DNA from 3 places in the Micromonospora robiginosa genome. Region 2 is predicted to be linked to each of the others. Evidence: riboswitches for the same ligand, from Rfam matches in the RefSeq annotation. Region 2 holds a riboswitch; each other region holds the start of a gene.
What was found. A riboswitch is a leader RNA that binds a small molecule or an ion and turns the genes downstream of it on or off. The one in region 2 is predicted to bind cyclic di-AMP.
Positions count from the first base shown of each region.

Region 1 (6,267 bases), 3.3 Mb from region 2:
CTCGCGGGACGAGGTGGACGAGGCCGAGTACAAGGAGTTCTACCGGCACGTCGCGCACGACTGGGCCGACCCCCTCGAAACCATCCACATGCGCGGCGAGGGCACCTTCGAGTACGAGGCGCTGCTCTTCCTGCCCTCGCACGCCCCGCTCGACCTGTTCTCCCCGCAGGGCCGCCGCGGCGTGCAGCTCTACGTCAAGCGCGTCTTCATCATGGACGACTGCGAGGCGCTGATCCCCAACTACCTGCGCTTCGTGAAGGGCGTGGTGGACGCGCACGACCTGTCGCTGAACATCTCCCGGGAGATCCTCCAGCAGGACCGGCAGATCCGGGCGGTGCGCCGGCGGCTGGTCAAGAAGGTGCTCGGCACGCTCAAGGACATGTCCGCCGAGTCGTACCGCACGTTCTGGACCGAGTTCGGGCCGGTGGTCAAGGAGGGCCTGCTGGAGGACCCGGACAACACCGAGGCGCTGCTCGACCTGGTCCGTGCCGGGTCCACCCACGACCCGGCCGAGCCGACCACGCTGCGCGCCTACGTGGAGCGGATGAAGGACGGGCAGACCGAGATCTACTACGCCACCGGCGAGAACCGGGCCACCATCGAGAACTCCCCGCACCTGGAGGCGTTCCGGGCCAAGGGCTACGAGGTGCTGATCCTCACCGACCCGGTGGACGAGGTGTGGGTCGAGCGGGTCGGCGCGTACGACTCCAAGACGCTGCGCTCGGTGGCCAAGGGTCAGGTCGACCTGGAGACCGAGGAGGAGAAGGAGAAGGCCGAGGCCGAGCGGCAGGAGTACGCCGACCTGCTCACCTTCCTCGGCGGCGCGCTCACCGACAGCGTCAAGGAGGTGCGCCTGTCCACCCGGCTCACCACGTCGCCGGCCTGCGTGGTGGGTGACGCGCAGGACATGACGCCGACGCTGGAGAAGATGTACCGGGCGATGGGCCAGGAGGTGCCCCGGGTCAAGCGGATCCTGGAGCTGAACCCGACCCACCCGCTGGTCACCGGCCTGCGCAAGGCGCACGGCGAGGGCGGCGACCCCGCCGCGCTGACCGAGACCGCCGAGCTGCTGTACGGCATGGCGCTGCTGGCCGAGGGCGGCGAGCTGGCCGACCCGGCCCGCTTCACCCGCATCCTCGCCGACCGTCTCGCCCGCAACCTCTAGCGGTGAAAGGCGGGGGCCCTTCCTATCGCGTACGCGATAGGAAGGGCCCCCGCCCAACTCAGAGCTGGTCGGGGAAGAAGCCGTGCCGGGCCAGCGGCTCGACGATCTGGTGCTCCTCGTAGGACAGGTGCGACAGCAGCGTGTCGGTGAGCAGGTCCACCGCCTCCTGGAGACCGGTGAAGTCGCCGGGGGAGGCGACCAGCTCCACCAACGCCCGGTCGACGCTCTCCACCACGCCGTGGATCACCACGTGCTCCTGCTCCAGGCGGTCCAGCACCGGGGCCAGCGAGGCGTCGGCGCGGCGCAGGTGCGGGAAGACCGAGGCGCCCTCCAGGCCGTGGTGCTGCGTCACCACCGTGCAGTACGCGGCGCAGTAGGCGCCAAGCGTCCAGTCGTTCTGCCGCATGGTCATCGCGTTCAGCGCGGCCCGCGCGCCACCCGGTGACACCGCCCCGCGCCTGACCTGCTCCAGCAGGTCGCGCACCTGGGCCAGCTCCTGCCGCAGGTGGTCGTGCACGTCCACCAGGTGCTGCCCGGCGGCCTGCGCGCGGGCGGGGTAGACGTGCCCGGCCGGTGGCGGCGGGGCGGTCGGACGGGTCGTCTCGTCCCAGAGGCGGCGGGCGCTCAGCCGTACCCCGGGATCGGGGGTGGGGGTGACCGCGAGCGTGCTCGGACCGCCGGCGGCGGCCTGCTCCTCGACCACGGCGCGGGCCCCGCTGCCGGGCGTGGTGCGCTCGGCGGCGACCAGCTCCCGGACCGCCGGCGCCACCTCCTGGGCGAAGAGCTGGATGGCGCGCGGCTCGTCACTGCCGAGGACGAACGTGGTGACGCCGTGCTCCAGGGTGAGGCCGGCCAACTCCTCGACCCACTGCTCCGGCGGCCCGGCCAGGAAGCCGGTGGACGAGCGGGCGAACGTGCCGGTGACGTTGAGCATCCGGCGGACCGCGCCCGGATCGCGCCCGGCGGCTTCCGCTCCCTCGTTGACGAGCGCGTTCAGCGCCGGCAGGTCGTCCGGCCCCTTCGACAGGTACGCCAGCGACGGCAGCCAGCCGTCCGCGGCCCGCCCGACCAGCCGCAGCATCCGGGGCTTGTACGCGCCGACCCAGATGCCCACCGGGTGCGCCGGCGCCGGCCCACGCTTCGCCCCGACCACCCGGTAGTGCTCCCCGTCCACCCGGATCATGCCGCGCCGCCCGGTGTCCCACACCTCGCGGACGACCTGGATCGCCTCGTCGAGCGCGTCGACGGCCGCGCCGGGGGAGAGCCGCCGCCCGCCGGCCGCCTCGATCGCGTCCCAGAACGCGCCCGCGCCCAACCCCAGCTCGACCCGGCCGCCGGTGAGCAGGTCCAGGCTGGCCACACTGCGGGCCAGCACCACCGGTTGGCGCAGCGGCAGGTTGAGCACGTTGCCGGCCAGTCCGATCCGGTCGGTGGCGGCGGCCACGTACGACATCAGCGTCCAGGTGTCCAGGAAACCCGGCTGGTAGGGGTGGTCCTGGAAGGTGACCAGGTCGAGCCCGGCCTGCTCGCAGAGCGTGGCCAGCGCCACCACCTGGTCGGGGCGACCGGCGGCGGGGGTGAGGAAGCCGCCGAATGCCAGCTCGTGTCCGTGGTCGGTCATCCGCCCCGCTCCTCGCGCGATCTTGCCCGGTCCCGCCCACGGTAGCCGCACCGCCGGCCGGTGGGCGGCGGACCCGCCACCATGGACGCGGTCACCCCGCCGGGTGAAGAACGTTCCAAGAAGTGGGTTGTTGGCGTAATTCGTCCCTAGCGTCAAGTCCGTTCGCATTCGCGGACACCGCGGGCCGGTAACGCCTAATCCCGCCACCGGCCCGGTGGTAACCGAACCTCGGGCGGGAGCGGGGGACCCACACGTTCCACGGTGCACGTCACCTCGGGGTGAAGCCGCCACCGGCGGCCGGGCTCCTCGGCCCGAACCCGACAGCTCACCTCGTCGGCGTGGAGGAATCCACATGTCAACTGCATACTCAGCCCGGCGTCGCCGTACCGTCGTCGGCGCGCTCGTCGCCGGTGCCGCGACCCTGTTCGGGCCGGCCGCGCCGGCCGCCGCCGCGGGCGTCAACTGGGACGCCGTCGCCCGCTGCGAGTCCGGTGGCAACTGGCACATCAACACCGGGAACGGCTACTACGGCGGGCTCCAGTTCTCCCGCGGCACCTGGAACGGCCACGGTGGCCAGAGGTACGCCGCCCGGGCCGACCTGGCCAGCCGCGCCGAGCAGATCGCCGTCGCGGAGCGGGTGCTCGACGGACAGGGCATCGGCGCCTGGCCCGTCTGCGGCAGGAAGGGCGGGTCGACCGGCAGGAAGGCCGGATCGAGCCGAACCCACGTCGGCGCGGGATCGGACTCGACCGCGTCCACGAAGAAGGCCACCTCCCCGCGCCCGTCGGGCGGCGAGCGGCGCAGCGCGCCGGCCACCGGCGCCTACCTGGTGCGGCCCGGCGACACGCTGTCCGAGATCGCCGCCGCGAAGCACGTCGCCGGCGGTTGGCGCGCCCTGCACACGCTCAACCGGGCCGTCGTCGGCGCGGACGCCGGCCTGATCTTCCCGGGCCAGCGGCTGCGCCTGCGCTGATCCCCGCTGCGGGACGCCGTCCCGATGGTCCGGACGGCGTCCCGCGGTTCCCGGAGCCGTGCCGGCCGACGGACGACGCCGAACGCCCGGCCATGTGGCGTCCGGGCGTGGCGGGTGCCGAACCAGGTCGCCGGGACCATCCGGCTGGGCGCTCGGCGTCGCGCGACACGCCGGGGGTGCTGGGCGTCCGTCCTGCTCCCGGCCCCGGCGACCGGATCGACGCGGCGGGTGACGAGGTTCCGCCGCCGCCGGTTGCTATGGTCACGAGGCTCGGCTAAGACGTGAAGAAAGCGCGGATATGACCAACGATGCGTTCTCGGCCGCCGCGAGCCTCGACGAGCTGCTGACCCGCACGCAGCAGGCGCTGGCCGCGATGCGGTCCCGGTCCTGTGTGCTCGCCGACGGCGAACCCGGCGAACTGCTCCGGGCCGAGGGCGTCGCCGCCGGCGGCCGGGTCCGGGCGGTCGCCGTCCAGGGTGGCCGGTTGCACTCCGTCGTCGTCGATCCGGAGCTGGCCGACGTGCCGCTCGAGGTCCTCTGTGCACACCTGGTCGACGCCGTCAACGACGCGCTGAGCGAGCTGGATGCCCAGGTCAGCGACTCCGCCCGGGCGGACACCGACGCGCTCGCCGCCCGCCTCGGCGGCCTGCCCGACCAGGCGGAGCTGTTCAGCCGGACGATGCACGAGGTGGCCGCGCGCATCCGCCGCGACCGCGACGCCGCGTCCCGAGCCGCGCACCTGGCGTGATGACTCGATCTGGTGGACGCCCGTCCGGGTGACCGCCTGCCCTGGTCGCCGCCCGTCCGCGTGACGGCTCGCCCTGGTGGACGCCCCTCCGCGTGACGGCCCGCTCTCCTGCGACGGCGCCGCGTCGGTCAGCCCGCCGTCGTCGGCGCGACCGAATTCGCCGGCGAGCCCTCAGTAACCGCCATTCGGGATCGACCTTCCGAAGGGCGGGAACGACGGAGATCTTGGTACGGAATGGCCCCTCCAGGGGCCCGTTCGTACCAAGATCTCGGAGCCGGAGCCGGAGCCGGAGCCGGAGCCGGAGCCGGAGCCGGAGCCGGAGCCGGAGCCGGAGCCGGAGCCGGAGCCGGGGACGCGGAACGGCCGGCCGCCGGGAGGGCGACGGCCGGCCGTTCGGGTCGCGGTCAGCTCAGCGTGACCGCCGTGTCGTCGACGACGAAGGACGTCTGCAGGGAGGCGTCCTCCACGCCGCTGAACGAGATGGTCGCCGTGGTGCCGGCCAGCGACGAGATGTTGAAGGATCGCTGCACGTAACCGGTGGCCTTGTTCAGGTTGGAGTAGGTGGCCAGCGTGGTGCTGCCGGCCTTGACGGTCAACTTGTCGTAGGCGGTGGTCGTGGTCGACTCCGCGCTGTCGATGTGCAGCCAGAACGTCAGGGTCGCCTTGCACCCGGCCGGGATGCTGACCGACTGGCTGAGCGAGTCGGTGTGCGAGGAGCCGTAGCCGTCGAGCCACGCCTTGTACGAGCCGCCGTGCGCCGCCTGGCCGCTGTCGGTGGTGATGACGCCGGACGAGGCGGTCCAGTTCACGTTGCCGGACTCGAAGCCGGGGTTGGCCAGCTTGTTGCCGGAGCAGCCGCCCGAGGGCGGGGTGGTGGTGGCGGTCGGCGTGGGCGTGGTGCCGCCGGAGCAGGTCGGGTCACCGGACTGCGCGGGCACGCTGACCGCGTCCCAGGCCGCCTTCACCGTGTTGAACTCGGTGCAGCCGGTCGGGTAGAGGTTCTTCGCCGCCTGCAGCGTCCAGGTGCGGTACTTCAGGTACGACGAGGACGAGGTCTTCAGCAGCATCGCGTTGTACATGATCTTGATGGCCTTCTGGATGCCGAGACCGGTCACGCTGCTGCTGTTGCAGGTGGAGCTGGCCGGCTGCCCGTTGGTCGGGCTGCTGCCGTTGGCCAGCAGGTAGAACCAGTGGTTGCCCGGTCCGGCGGAGGCGTGCACCTCGCCGCCCGGGACGCTGCTGGAGTAGCAGTTCGGGTCGCCGAGCGCGCCCGGGTTGTACATGTTGCGGATCGGGCCGGAGCCGACCAGGTTGATCTTCTCGCCGACCAGGAAGTCCGGCGCGTCGTAGCTGGACGGCTCGTTGGCGAACCACTCGGTGGCCGCGCCGAACGTGTCCGCCACGAACTCCTGGGTGCCGCCGCCGGAGATGCCGCCGGGGGTGTGGTCGTCGATGCCGTGGCCGATCTCGTGGGCCACCACGTCGAGCGAGCCGATCCACTGGCCGGCGGTGTTCTTGCCGATCTGCACCTGGGTGCCGTCGTAGTAGGCGTTCTGGTCGTTCAGGCCCACCCGGATCGGCCAGTAGCCGCCGTTGCCGTCGGCGCCGTTGCGGCCCAGCCACTGGTTGAGCATCTTGTGCTCGGTCTGCGCGCTGAACAGCGCGTCGACGCAACCGGTCTCCTTGTTGGTGGCGGTGCCGTTGCCCCAGACGTCGTCGGTGCCGCTGAACGTGGTGTTGTTCGCGGCGTCCTGGCAGCT
Region 1 covers NZ_CP059322.2:1,951,007-1,957,273, forward strand. Annotated here, with positions in the region: gene htpG (molecular chaperone HtpG) at 1-1,165, shown strand, start outside; gene H1D33_RS08560 (LLM class flavin-dependent oxidoreductase) at 1,224-2,786, opposite strand; cyclic di-AMP (ydaO/yuaA leader) riboswitch at 2,996-3,140, shown strand; gene H1D33_RS08565 (LysM peptidoglycan-binding domain-containing protein) at 3,139-3,759, shown strand; gene H1D33_RS08570 (YbaB/EbfC family nucleoid-associated protein) at 4,058-4,507, shown strand; gene H1D33_RS08575 (M4 family metallopeptidase) at 4,912-6,267, opposite strand, start outside.
Region 1: linked by a shared signal. The riboswitch ahead of H1D33_RS08565 (LysM peptidoglycan-binding domain-containing protein) and the one ahead of H1D33_RS23655 (C40 family peptidase) in region 2 are both predicted to bind cyclic di-AMP.

Region 2 (6,267 bases):
GCCGTGAGCACGACGTGACTCGTTATGGAGTTCTCGCACCGCAGTGACCAAGTGTGGTCCGGGTGGGACGGGCGCTCCATATCGACGCCACGTCGAGGTGTTGATGCAAGACAGGCGACAGGACGCTGGTCGACGGAGGGAGGGTGCTGCGACCTCACACGGTCGCCACGTTGGCTGCAGGTACGAGCCGACCTCGCCGCTCATCATTACTCGACGTAGCTGAAGGAACTGACGTCATGGACGTAGTCGCGCTCTACGCTGCTGGAGCGTTCGTACTCCTGCTAGCCGGCCTTCTTTACCTCACCTTCGTCACCTGGCTGCTCTTCTGCTGGTCTCTGGCCCGCCTCCCCAACGGCGAATCCCTCTTCGAGAGGGCGCCGAGAGTGATCGAGTCGTTCGACATCCGTAGCTGGAGCGAAGCCCTGTTGCCCTGGAAGATCTTGACGCGGGCAATGAGGCGACTCATGCAGGGCAACGGCCCATCCGGACTTCCTGCGGCCGACACACGCGGCGACGCCGACCGGAAGGCCTACGCCCCTTCGCAGGCGGCGGCCGAGCACACCGAGGCCTGAGGGCACGTCGCGTGATCGGTGACCGTGGAACGTCGAAGGCCCTGGCTGGGACTGTCGTCCTGACCAGGGCCTCGATCGTGGAGCGGGTGACGGGAATCGAACCCGCACTGTCAGCTTGGGAAGCTGATGTTCTGCCATTGAACTACACCCGCAGGCGGCACCACTGTACCTGAGGTCACCATCCCCGTGCACCCAGGCACCCCCGCCGGACCGACCCCGCCAGTTGATCAAGGAATGTTGCATCCCGGCAACATATGGCCGTTCTCAAATCCGTCGATGCGATGTAACGTCTGCTCCACGTTTCCGACCCGGCGTGACACACCCCCGGTCACGCCGTCAGAAAGAGGTGGGCCCATGGGACTCCGTCCCAACCTGCTGACCCGGCGTACCGCCGGTGTCGCGACGTCGACCCTCGCGCTGCTGCTCAGCACCGCGGCCGTCGGCGTCGTCCCCGCTGCTTCGGCCTTCTCGGCCGCCCCGGCCGGCGTCTGCGCCGAGCCGGCCGACGCCCACGCCGACGCCCGCGTCGCCAAGGGCGGCCACGCCAATCTGGACCCCAACCACCTGACCGCCAAGCAGGTACGCGACCGCGAGGCCGACCTCGCCGCCGCCCAGCGCGAGCGGGCCAACTTCCGGACCGGCGCCGTCGCCCCGCTGGCGACCGTGACCATCCCGGTCGTCGTGCACGTCATCCAGGAGAACAGCACCCGCGCCGGCGGCAACATCCCGGACTCGCTGATCAACCAGCAGATCAGCGTGCTCAACCAGGCCTACGCGGGCTCGACCGGCGGCGCGCCCACCGCTTTCTCCTTCCAGCTCACGAAGATCAACCGGGTGACCAACGCGTCGTGGTACCCGATCGTGCAGGGTTCCTCGGCGGAGCGGTCGATGAAGACCTCGCTGCGCACGGGCGGCAAGAACACGCTCAACATGTACCTCGGTGAGTTGAGCGACGGCCTGCTCGGCTGGGCGACCTTCCCGAAGCGGACGCTGGACAAGATGGACGGCGTGGTCGTGCTCAACGAGTCGCTGCCCGGAGGCACCGCCACCAACTACAACCAGGGTGACACCGGCACCCACGAGATCGGCCACTGGCTGAACCTCTACCACACCTTCCAGGGTGGCTGCTCCGGCTCGGGCGACAGCGTCTCCGACACCCCGGCCGAGGCCTCCCCGGCGTACCAGTGCCCGACCGGCCGGGACACCTGCTCGACCGCCGGCAAGGACCCGATCACCAACTTCATGGACTACACGTACGACTCCTGCATGTACCAGTTCACCGCCGGCCAGGCGAGCCGCATGCTCACCGCGTGGAACGCCTACCGCGCGGCCTGACCTGCCGCATCGCGTACCGGTGCCGGCCCTGTCCTCGGACGGGGCCGGCACCTGTCGTTCCGGGCCGGGTCAGGCGGCCGGGCGGCGGGTGTCGAAGCCGTGCCGGCCGCGTCGCCCCTCCGCGACGAGCGGGTCGCGTCGCCGGACCGGGGTGGCGTCGTGCGGGTCGAGCCAGAGCCGCACCTGTGGCCGGCCGGCGCCGGGACGGGCCACCTGATCGCGCCGGGTCAGCATGGCCACGTCGACGGTGAACTCGAACAGCCGCCAGTCGCCCTGCGGGGCCGCCCGGCCGAGCCGGGCCAGCCGGGCCACCGTGGCCGGGTCGGCCACCGGACGGGCTCGACCCGCCACGTAGGCCTCGTCGTCGCTCTCCTCCGGCGGAAACGAGTGCAGCGCGTAGCGGCCGTCGCGTTCGAGGTCACGCCGTTTCGGGGAGTCGATGACGAAGCACCAGAGCCCGTCGTCGGTGATCAGCGGGGACACCGGGTGCACCCGGGGGCCGCCGTCGGCGCGGACCGTGGCGAGGTAGCCGAAGCCCGGCCCGTACTGCTGGATCAGAAGGCGGATCTCGGCGGCGAGGCGGGGCTCGTCGGCGGCGAATTCGGACCAGGAAGCCATGCCGACATTCTATCGAACACGTGTACGAGAGTGCAGTCCGACACGCAGGTCACCCGTACCGGTCGCTATGGTGTTCCGATGCTGCTCTCCGACCGCGACCTGGTCTCCGAGATCAAGGCGGGCACGCTCGCGCTGGAGCCCTTCGAGCCCACGCTGGTGCAGCCGTCCAGCATCGACGTACGCCTGGACCGGTTGTTCCGGGTCTTCAACAACCATCTCTACACCCACATCGACCCGTCGATGCAGCAGGACGACCTGACGTCGATGGTGGAGGTGCCGGAGGGGCAGCCGTTCGTGCTGCACCCCGGGGAGTTCGTGCTCGCCTCCACGTTGGAGGTCATCTCGTTGGGCGACCAGCTCGCCGGCCGGCTGGAGGGCAAGTCGTCCCTGGGCCGGCTCGGCCTGCTGACCCACTCCACGGCCGGCTTCATCGATCCGGGCTTCTCCGGCCACGTCACGCTGGAGCTGTCCAACGTGGCGAACCTGCCGATCACGCTCTGGCCGGGCATGAAGATCGGCCAGTTGTGCATCTTCCGGCTGTCCTCGCCGGCCGAGCACCCGTACGGCTCGGCCGTCTACGGTTCGCGCTACCAGGGCCAGCGCGGCCCGACGCCGAGCCGCTCCTGGCAGAGCTGGCGCACCTGGCCGACGCGCTGACGATCTCCGCCGCTGTTAAGCGGGGCCCCCGCCTATGCAGAATGCGTTAAGCGGGGGCCCCTCCTTACATCTCAGCCGGGGCGGCCGTAACTGTTGATGTCGCCGTCGTCGTACCGCTTCATGGTGATGGGCTTGCCGGACTGGGAGGCGTGCACCACCCAGCCGTCGCCGACGTACATCCCGACGTGGTGCAGGTCGCCGTAGTAGAAGACCAGGTCACCGGCGCGCAGCTCGGCGCGGCTGACCCGCTTCGTCACGTCGTGCTGCTGCCGGGCGTTGTGCGGCAGCGAGACCCCGGCCTTGGCCCAGGCGGCCATGGTCAGGCCGGAGCAGTCGAAGTGGTCCGGGCCGGCGGCGCCCCAGACGTAGATCTTGCCGATCTGGGCGCAGGCGAACTTGACCGCCACGCCGGCCGCGCCGCCGGGATACCCGGACGGGCAGGGGGCCGGACGCAGCTTGCCGCCACCGCCGTTGCCGTACACCTTGAGCCGCAGCTTCTGCAGCCTGGCGATCTCGGCGTCGATCTGCTTCTTCTTCGCCGCGAGCTGCGCCTCGGTGCGGCTCAGGTCGGCGACCATCGCGTCCAGCGGCTTCTTCTTCGCGGCCAGCTCGTCGCGCAGCTCGGCGATGTCGTGCACCTGCTCCTGCTGGTGGTGCGCGAAGCGGTCGAGCATCTCCAGGCCGCTGACCAGCTCGCTCGGCGAGCGGCTGCCCAGTAGCGCGTTGACGGTGGAGAGGTTGTCGCCCTTGTACGCGTCGGCGGCGAGCCCGCCGACCTGCCCCAGCGCGGCGTCCACCCGGGCCTGGAGCGGGGCGATCTGCTTACCGAGCGCGTCGGCCTGCCGGCGCCGCGCGGCGAGCTGCTCGCGGACGGAGTTGACCTGCTCGATGACGGGTTCGAGCTTGTTCCAGTCGCGGTCGATCTGGGCCTCGATCTCGGCGACCGAGGGTTCGGCGTGGGCCGCCGTCGCGCCACCGGTCAGGACGACCGCGGCGCCGACCAGGGCGGCGAGTGTGGTGGTGCAGCGGGACCAGCGGGAACGCGGCACGACGGCGGACCGGTCGGCAGACCGGCTCGACGTCGGCCGCGGGGCATGGAGTGCCACCGGGCGTCCGTACTCCTTCGTCTGACCGCCTACCGGGTTAGCTGACGGGTTCGGGCGGGAAGGGAGCCGCCCTACCGCAGTGGCTGCGGATTCACCCCAGGTACCTGGGTCCCCGGTTCGCCCGTGGGCGACTCGGCGGTGTCGGACCGTCACCGCCCGGGGTGGACGATGAGACTGGCGGCCGACGATTGACCAGAGTAGGGACCTCTGTTATCGATCCGCAACCCGAACGGCCGTGACACTCCGTGCCGAATATCTGACGCGAGACACGAGTGAAGCTTTCTTTCATGCAACATTAAGCACCGGAAAGGTATTGACCGACGCGGGTGCCCGGAGTGAGGGTGGGGACGCAGTGACCCCCATCCCTGTCCAGGAGGTTCGATGCACCTCTCACCCCCGCCGTCGGGCAGACGGATACTGCTCGCCGCCGCCGTGGCCGCCGCCACCGCGCTGGCGACCACCGGCCCGGTGACCGCCGCGCCGCAGTCCGCCCCACCCACCGGCGACCGGCAGCAGCAGTACGCCGCGGCCGCCACCGAGTACGGCGTACCGCAGGACGTGCTGCTCGGCGTCTCCTACCTGGAGTCCCGCTGGGACGTCCACCCCGGCCAGCCCAGCACCAGCGGCGGCTACGGCCCGATGCACCTGACCGACGCCGCGCACGTCCTCGCCACGCCGGGCAGCGCCCACGTCGACGAGGACGAGGACCCGCGCGGCGACGACGCCCGCCCGCTCACCCTCGACCCGGCCACCGCCGCCGCGCCGGCCCGGGAGACGCCGCTGCCGAAGGCCTCGCTCCAGACGCTCGACGCCGCCGCGACGCTCACCGGGCTCGACGCACAGAAGCTGCGCACCGACCCGGCGGCGAACATCCGCGGCGGGGCGGCGCTGCTCGCCTCGTACCAGAAGGCACTGGGCGGGCCGGTCGGCGCCGGCAGCGACGCCGCGGCCTGGTACGGCGCGGTGGCCCGCTACTCCGGCGCGGACACCGCCGACGCGGCGGCGGCCTTCGCCGACGAGGTCTACGACCAGCTCGGTCAGGGCGCCACCCGCACCACCGACGACGGGCAGCGGGTCACGCTGGCCGCCACCACCGCGCAGCCGGACCGTGCCGGCCTGGCCCGGCTCGGCCTGCGGCACGCCGCGCGACCGGACGGGTTGGAGTGCCCGGTGCGGTTGGCCTGCGAGTGGATCCCCGCGCCGTACGAGCAGCTCAGCGCGGACCCGGGCGACTACGGCAACCACGACCTGGGCAACCGGCCCAAGCAGCAGAAGATCGAGTACATCGTCATCCACGACACCGAGGGCTACTTCGCCCCCAGCGTCGACCTCGTGAAGCGGGCCGACTACCTGGGCTGGCACTACACGCTGCGCTCGGTGGACGGCTACGTCGCCCAGCACATCAAGGCCAAGGACGTCGGCTGGCACGCCGGCAACTGGTACGTCAACGCCAAGTCCATCGGCCTGGAGCACGAGGGCTTCGCCGGGCAGGGCACCTGGTACACCGAGGCGATGTACCGCAGCTCGGCCAAGCTGGTCCGGTACCTGGCGCAGAAGTTCGGCATCCCGATGGACCGGCAGCACATCATCGGCCACGACAACGTGCCCGGCACCACCGCCGGCACGGTCAAGGGCATGCACTGGGACCCGGGCCCCTACTGGGACTGGTCGCACTACTTCGACCTGATGAAGGCGCCGTTCCGGACCACCGGCACGTCGCGGACCGGGCTGGTCACCATCGACCCGGACTTCGCCACCAACCGGCCGGCGTTCGTCGGCTGCAACCAGCAGCCGCCGGGCGTACCGACGCCCACCCCGCCGGCCGAGACCTGCCCGTCGCGCGGCTCCTCCGCGGTGGTCCTGCGGACCGCGCCGAGCACGGACGCCCCGCTGGTCAACGACCTCGGCCTGCGCCCGGACGGCACGCCGGACACGATGTACATCTCGGACCACGGCGCCCGCGCCTCCGCCGGACAGAC
Region 2 covers NZ_CP059322.2:5,336,606-5,342,872, forward strand. Annotated here, with positions in the region: gene H1D33_RS23630 (hypothetical protein) at 237-572, shown strand; tRNA gene H1D33_RS23635 (tRNA-Gly) at 651-724, opposite strand; gene H1D33_RS23640 (zinc metalloprotease) at 927-1,907, shown strand; gene H1D33_RS23645 (pyridoxamine 5'-phosphate oxidase family protein) at 1,977-2,525, opposite strand; gene dcd (dCTP deaminase) at 2,604-3,182, shown strand; gene H1D33_RS23655 (C40 family peptidase) at 3,254-4,231, opposite strand; cyclic di-AMP (ydaO/yuaA leader) riboswitch at 4,299-4,436, opposite strand; gene H1D33_RS23660 (N-acetylmuramoyl-L-alanine amidase) at 4,670-6,267, shown strand, end outside.

Region 3 (6,267 bases), 450 kb from region 2:
TCGGCCGGGTGCCGGAAGCGGCCGCTGGGGTTGATCGTGTATTCGTTGCGGCGGCCCACCCGGGTGCGGTGCAGGTAGCCGCCGCTCTCCAGGTCGGCCACGATGGCCTGGGCCGCCCGCTCGGTGACGCCCACCTCGTCGGCCACGTCCCGCAGGCGCGCGGTGGGGTTGCGCGCGATGGCCAGCAGGACGTGCCCGTGGTTGGTGAGGAAGGTCCAGTTGCGGCGGCTACCGTCCTCGGATGGTGTGGTCGCCATGGTGGTCATCGTATGGCTTCGGCGGTCCGGACCCCGACCCGGCGCGACGTCGAACGCTGACGTATGAAATGCGGATCACGAAATCTTGACGTGCTGTCGGTCGCGTGTGACGGTGGGTCGCGAGGCCGACACCGCCGCCGGCCGGCCTGGTCGTGCCCTGTGAGGACGAGGTGAACAGCGATGATCCCGACCACCCCCGACGAGGCACTCGCCGAGCTGCGGGCCGGTAACCAGCGGTTCGTCACCGGTGTGCCGCAGCACCCGAATCAGGACGCCGGTCGTCGGGCGGCGGTCGCCGACGGCCAGCACCCGTTCGCGGTGATCGTCGGCTGCTCCGACTCCCGCCTCGCCGCCGAGATCATCTTCGACCAGGGTCTCGGTGACCTCTTCGTGGTGCGCACCGCCGGCCACACCGCCGGCCCCGAGGTGCTCGGCAGCGTCGAGTACGCGGTTACCGTCCTCGGCACGCCGCTCGTGGTGGTGCTCGGCCACGACTCGTGCGGCGCGGTCCAGGCGGCCCGCGAGGCGGTCCGCACCGGCTCCGCCCCGGCCGGGCACCTGGGCGCGGTGGTGGACGCCGTGTCGCCCAGCCTGCTGCGTGCCGCCCGGGAGGGGGTCGAGGACCTCGACGGCATCGTCGACGTCCACATCGCGCAGATCGTGGAGACGCTGCTGGCCCGCTCGACCGTGCTCGCCGAGCGGGTGGCCGGTGGCGCGTGCACGGTGGTCGGCATGTCGTACCGGCTCAGCGGCGGCGAGGTGCGGACGGTGGCGCAGTCCCCGGACCCGCTGCCCGCCCCGGCCGCGCCGGTGGACCCGGCGCTCGCCGGCTGAGTCGCACCCGGACACACGGAAGGGGCCGCCCGAGGGCGGCCCCTTCCGTGTGTGCCTGTCGCGTCAGAGCAGCGACATGTGCACGTGGTCGGTGTGGTTGGAGGGTCCGCTGTAGGAACTCCAGCCGGTGGCCGGGAACCAGATCTGCCGGTTCCAGATCACGTAGTAGATGCCCAGCCGGTCCGCGTTGCGGATGAGGAAGGCGGCGACCTCGTTGCCGTACCTGCGGGTGTCGTTGTTGTGCCACGGCGAGAAGCCGCTGTTCTGCAGGGACCAGTCGCAGGCCTTGCCCTTGGGGTGCTCCCACGGGCCGCCCGGCCGGTAACAACCCACGAAGCGGTTGAAGCCGGCGCGCTTGACCTCCTTGTACGCGTGCAGCGTGCGCGGCGTGACGCAGCCGGAGGTGGTCGGGTCGTTCTCGCTGCACGACTCGGACTTCCAGCCGCCGTCGGCGGTCCGGCCGGGGCCGATCTTGGCGACCGGCGAGGTGGCCGAGACCAGGCCGCCGGTGAAGCCCAGGCCGCCGACCAGCTTCAGCGCCTTCTGCGCCTCGGTCCGCTCGCGGGCCATCGCGTTGGTCTGCTTCTCCTGCTCGCGCACCTCGGCGTCGGCGGCGATCTTGGCCTGCTCGGCGCGGTTCCTGGCGTCGTTGACGGCGGCGAGCCGCTGCGCGTTGAAGAGGTTGAGCTCGTCCAGGGCGCTGGCGCGTTCCACGAACGAGTCGGGCGACCGGCTCTCCAGCAGCATCGCCATCGCGCCCATCCGGCCGGTCCGGTAGGACTGCGCGGCGATCTGGTTGACCTGCGGGCTGAGCGCCGCCAGCTCGGCCTCGGCCGCGGCCTTCTCGGCGGCCAGCCGCTTCTGGCGCTGCTGCGACGTGGTGAGCTTCGACTTGGCCTGCAGGTAGTTCCGGTTGGCGGAGTCGATCGCCTCGGTGATGAGCGGCGGCTCGTCGTCCTCCGCGTGCCCGGAGGGCTTGGGGGCGGCGGCGTGCGGGGCGGCCGTCGCCGAGGTCGGCCCGACCAGCACGGCGAGCGCGGCGAGCACGGCCACCACGGGTGTCGACCAGCGGCGCAGGGGTGCCGTCACAGTGTTCCCTTCCGTCGACCGCCGACCGGGTTAGCTGACGGGTTCGGGACGGAAGTGGCCCCTACCGCTCGCGCGGATTCACCCCATGTACCTGGTTCCCCGGTTCGCCCGGAGGCGATTGGGCGGCGGCACCGCAGGCGCCGGTGCGCGCCTTCGGCGGTGACCGGGGGCGAGGTTACCCGAGATCCCGACCGGGGATCTACGTCCGGAAGCCGACCAATCGCGAGAATTCGACATTGCCCAGCGTGAGCCGCATCGCGTTTGACGTCGGCCGTCACGCTGCGGAGTGTCACCATGCGGCCTCCGTACTCCTCGGGCCGCCGGGTCGTCCTCCGCCGAGCGCCTCCATCGCCGCGTCCCGATCCGGCGGCGGCCGGCCGGGGTCCGCCTCGCGGCGCCCGGCGGTGGTGACGACCGCGGCCAGCGCCGTGGTCAGCGGTACGGCGGCGATCAGGCCGAGCGTGGCGACCGCGCTACGGACGATCTCCTGGGCGAGGAACTCGCTGGTGAGGATCTGGCTCACCGGGCGGGAGTCGGCGACCAGCAGGAGCAGCAGCGGCAGCGAGGCGCCCGCGTACGCCAGCACGATGGTGTTCACGGTGGACGCGATGTGCGCCCGGCCGACCCGGGTGGCCGCCCGGTAGAGCTGCCGCCGGGACAGCCCCGGGTTGGCGCGGGCCAGCTCGGTGACGGTCGCCGACTGGGTGACCGTGACGTCGTCCAGCACGCCCAGCGAGCCGATGATGATGCCGGCCAGCAGCAGCCCGTGCAGGTCCACGTCGCCCTGGAACATGGAGAGCGTGGTGGCGTCCTCGCTGCCGAAGCCGGTCAGGTGGGTGGCGCCGGTGGCGAGCGTGCCGAGCACGCCGGTGACCACCAGGCTGCCGAGCGTGCCGAGCACCGCCACCGAGGTCTGCGCGCTGATCCCGTGGGTCAGGTAGAGCACCACGAACATGATGAGCGCGGCGCCGACGATCGCGACCGGCAGCGGGGAGCGGCCGGCGCCGATCCCGGGCAGCACGAAGCCGAGCAGGATGGCGAAGCTGGCCACCAGCCCGCCGAGCGCGGCCAGCCCACGCCAGCGGCCGAACGCCACGATCGCGGCGGCGAAGAGCGCCACCAGCCAGACCAGCGGCGTGCCGCGCTGGTGCTCGGCGATGTTGTAGGCCTTCACCGTCGGGTCGGCCGGGTCGGTCAGCTCGACCAGGATCACCTCGTCGCCGACCTCGACCCGGGGCGCGCCGGGCCCGGCGGGGATCGGCGTCTCGACCTGCCGGCCCGCGTCCGGGCCCTGCTCGGCGGCGACGGTCACGGTGCCGCACGGGCCGCCGGCGCCGGTCGGCGCCTCCGGGGTCGGCGGGCAGGGCTCGGTCACCACCCGGGTCACCGTCCCCTGGTGGCGCGGCACGTTCTCGCCGCCCGCCGGTTCCGGCCCCGAGCGGGGCCAGAGCGCCAGCGCCGCGATGACGGTGAGCGCGAAGAGCGGCACCACGGTCGCGACGAGCAGCCGGCGGACACGCGGCGGCGCGGGGGCGGGGCGGCTGTGGTCGGCGCCCACGGCGTCTCCCAACTGTTCGCGGCGCGACCCGGTCACCGGGCCGGTCGGTCACCGGCCGGCGCGGACGCGTGCGGACCACGCCCGGTCGTCGCCGGGCCATGGTAGCCAGGACCGGTCGGGCCGCCCGGGAGGTCACCGCCGGCCGTCGGCCGGCCGGCGGTCAGCTCAGGCCGGCGCGCCGCCGCCGGTAGTCGTCCTCGTCGATCTCGCCGCGTGCGTAGCGCTCGTCGAGGATGCGCCGGGCCGTGCCCGGCGTCGCGGCGCCCGCACCGGGCAGCCGGACCACCAGCCAGAACAGCCCCGCCAGCGCCGCGAGCGCGAGCAGGGACCAGAGCCACATCCAGCCCATCATCGGGCCCGACCACATCATCGCGCCGCCCTCCGTCCGTCCGGCGGATCGGCCTGACGCCGACCTGCCGTCACCTCGACGGTACGTCCGCGAGCGGCCGGGGGAGCCGGGCCGTGCGACCCGTTCCCGGGGCCGGAGGTCCTGCTCAGCCGCGCTTCATCAGGCGGCCGACGGCGGCCATCATCTCGGTCGCCATCTCGTCGGCCCGGCCCTCGGCGGCGCCCTCGTGCATGCAGTGCCGGGCGTGGCCGTCGAGCAGGCCCAGGGCGACCTTGTCCAGCGCGGCCTGGATGGCCGAGATCTGGGTCAGCACGTCGATGCAGTACCGGTCGTCCTCGACCATCTTCTCGATGCCGCGGACCTGGCCCTCGACGCGACGGAGCCGGGCGAGGAGCTGGTCCTTGCTGGCGGTGTAGCCCCGGGTCGGGGTGGACGGCGTGGTCATGCGTCGAGGATAGCGTACCCCTCGGGGGTATGCTAACGTTCCCGTTGTACCCCCAGGGGGTATCCGAATGGAGGGCGAGATGGACACCACCTACCAGGTGAACGGCATGACCTGCGGCCACTGCGTCAACGCCGTCAGCACCGAGCTGACCGCGCTGCCGGGCGTCACCGACGTCCAGGTCGACCTGGCCACCGGCCGAGTCACCGTCACCAGTCAGGGCCCGCTGGACGACGCCGCGGTACGCGCGGCCGTGGACGAGGCCGGCTACGACCTCGCCGAGGCGTGACGGGCCCGACGATCCGTCAACCGGAGGAGGCACCATGAACACGGCGACGAAGCTGAGCGGCTTCGCCCTCGGCCTCGCGGCGGTGTTCGGCGGGGCGTTCGGGATCGGCCACCTGGCCGGTCCCGTCGCCCCGGCCACCGAGACCAGCCACGACACCACCGACACCGACCACGGGGCCGACGCCGGCCACGGCGACGCGGGCCCGGCCGACGCCGCGCACCTGCCCGGCGGGCTGCTCGTCTCCGACCGCGGCCACACGTTCCAGCCGGTCACCGCCCCGGCCGGCGAGTTCGCGTTCCGGATCACCGGCCCGGACGGCCGACCGGTCACCCGCTACGAGGTGGCCCACGACAAGCGCATGCACCTGATCGTCGCCCGGCGCGACCTGTCCGGATTCCGCCACGTGCACCCGGAACTGGCCGAGGACGGCACCTGGCGGGTCGCCTCACCGCTCGCCGGGCCCGGCGTGTGGCGGGCGTTCGCCGACTTCACCCCCACCGGCGGGGAGGCGCTGACCCTCGGCGTCGACGTCACCGTCCCCGGCCCGCTGGCCGCCCGGCCGCTGCCAGCGCCGGCCACCAGCACCACGGTCGACGGCTACACCGTCACGCTCGGCGGCACGCCGGAGCCGGGCCGCACCAGCCGGCTCACCCTCACCGTCAGCCGGGACGGTCGCCCGGTCACCGACCTCCAGCCCTACCTCGGGGCGTACGGGCACCTGGTGGCGCTGCGCCAGGGCGACCTGGCCTACCTGCACGTGCACCCGGAGGGGGAACCCGGTGACGGGCGGACACCCGCCGGGCCGGCGGTCACGTTCGCGGCCGAGGTGCCCTCGGCCGGGGCGTACCGTCTCTACCTGGACTTCCGGCACGGCGACACGGTGCACACCGCCGAGTTCACCGTCCTGGCCGGCGACCCGACCACGCCCGCGCCCACCGCGCCGGCGACCACCACCGCACCGATCCCGGACGCCGGACACGGCACCCCGGGGCACGGGCACAACTGACCGGGAGGTGCCGCGATGACCACCACGGGAAAGGCGCTGCCCACCGCGCCGAACCTGATCGAACTCAAGATCGGCGGCATGACCTGCGCGTCCTGCGCGGCCCGGATCGAGAAGAAGCTCAACCGGATGGACGGCGTCGAGGCCACGGTGAACTACGCCACCGAGAAGGCCACCGTCCGGTACGCCGACCAGGTCGCGCCGGACGACCTGATCGCCACCGTGGAGAAGACCGGCTACTCGGCCGTGGTGCCGCCCCCGCCCGCCCGGGCCGAGGCGACCACCGCCGCCGAGCCGGTGGACGAACTGCGCGGCGCGCGTACCCGGCTCCGGGTCTCCGCCGTGCTGACCCTGCCGGTGATCGTGCTGGCCATGGTGCCGGCCTGGCAGTTCGACCACTGGCAGTGGGCCTCGCTCACCCTGGCCGCCCCGGTGGTGGTCTGGGG
Region 3 covers NZ_CP059322.2:4,886,667-4,892,933, reverse strand. Annotated here, with positions in the region: gene H1D33_RS21420 (helix-turn-helix transcriptional regulator) at 1-266, opposite strand, end outside; gene H1D33_RS21415 (carbonic anhydrase) at 438-1,091, shown strand; gene H1D33_RS21410 (coiled-coil domain-containing protein) at 1,155-2,180, opposite strand; cyclic di-AMP (ydaO/yuaA leader) riboswitch at 2,185-2,315, opposite strand; gene H1D33_RS21405 (YibE/F family protein) at 2,470-3,738, opposite strand; gene H1D33_RS21400 (SHOCT domain-containing protein) at 3,899-4,078, opposite strand; gene H1D33_RS21395 (metal-sensitive transcriptional regulator) at 4,233-4,532, opposite strand; gene H1D33_RS21390 (heavy-metal-associated domain-containing protein) at 4,612-4,818, shown strand; gene H1D33_RS21385 (hypothetical protein) at 4,853-5,824, shown strand; gene H1D33_RS21380 (heavy metal translocating P-type ATPase) at 5,840-6,267, shown strand, end outside.
Region 3: linked by a shared signal. The riboswitch ahead of H1D33_RS21410 (coiled-coil domain-containing protein) and the one ahead of H1D33_RS23655 (C40 family peptidase) in region 2 are both predicted to bind cyclic di-AMP.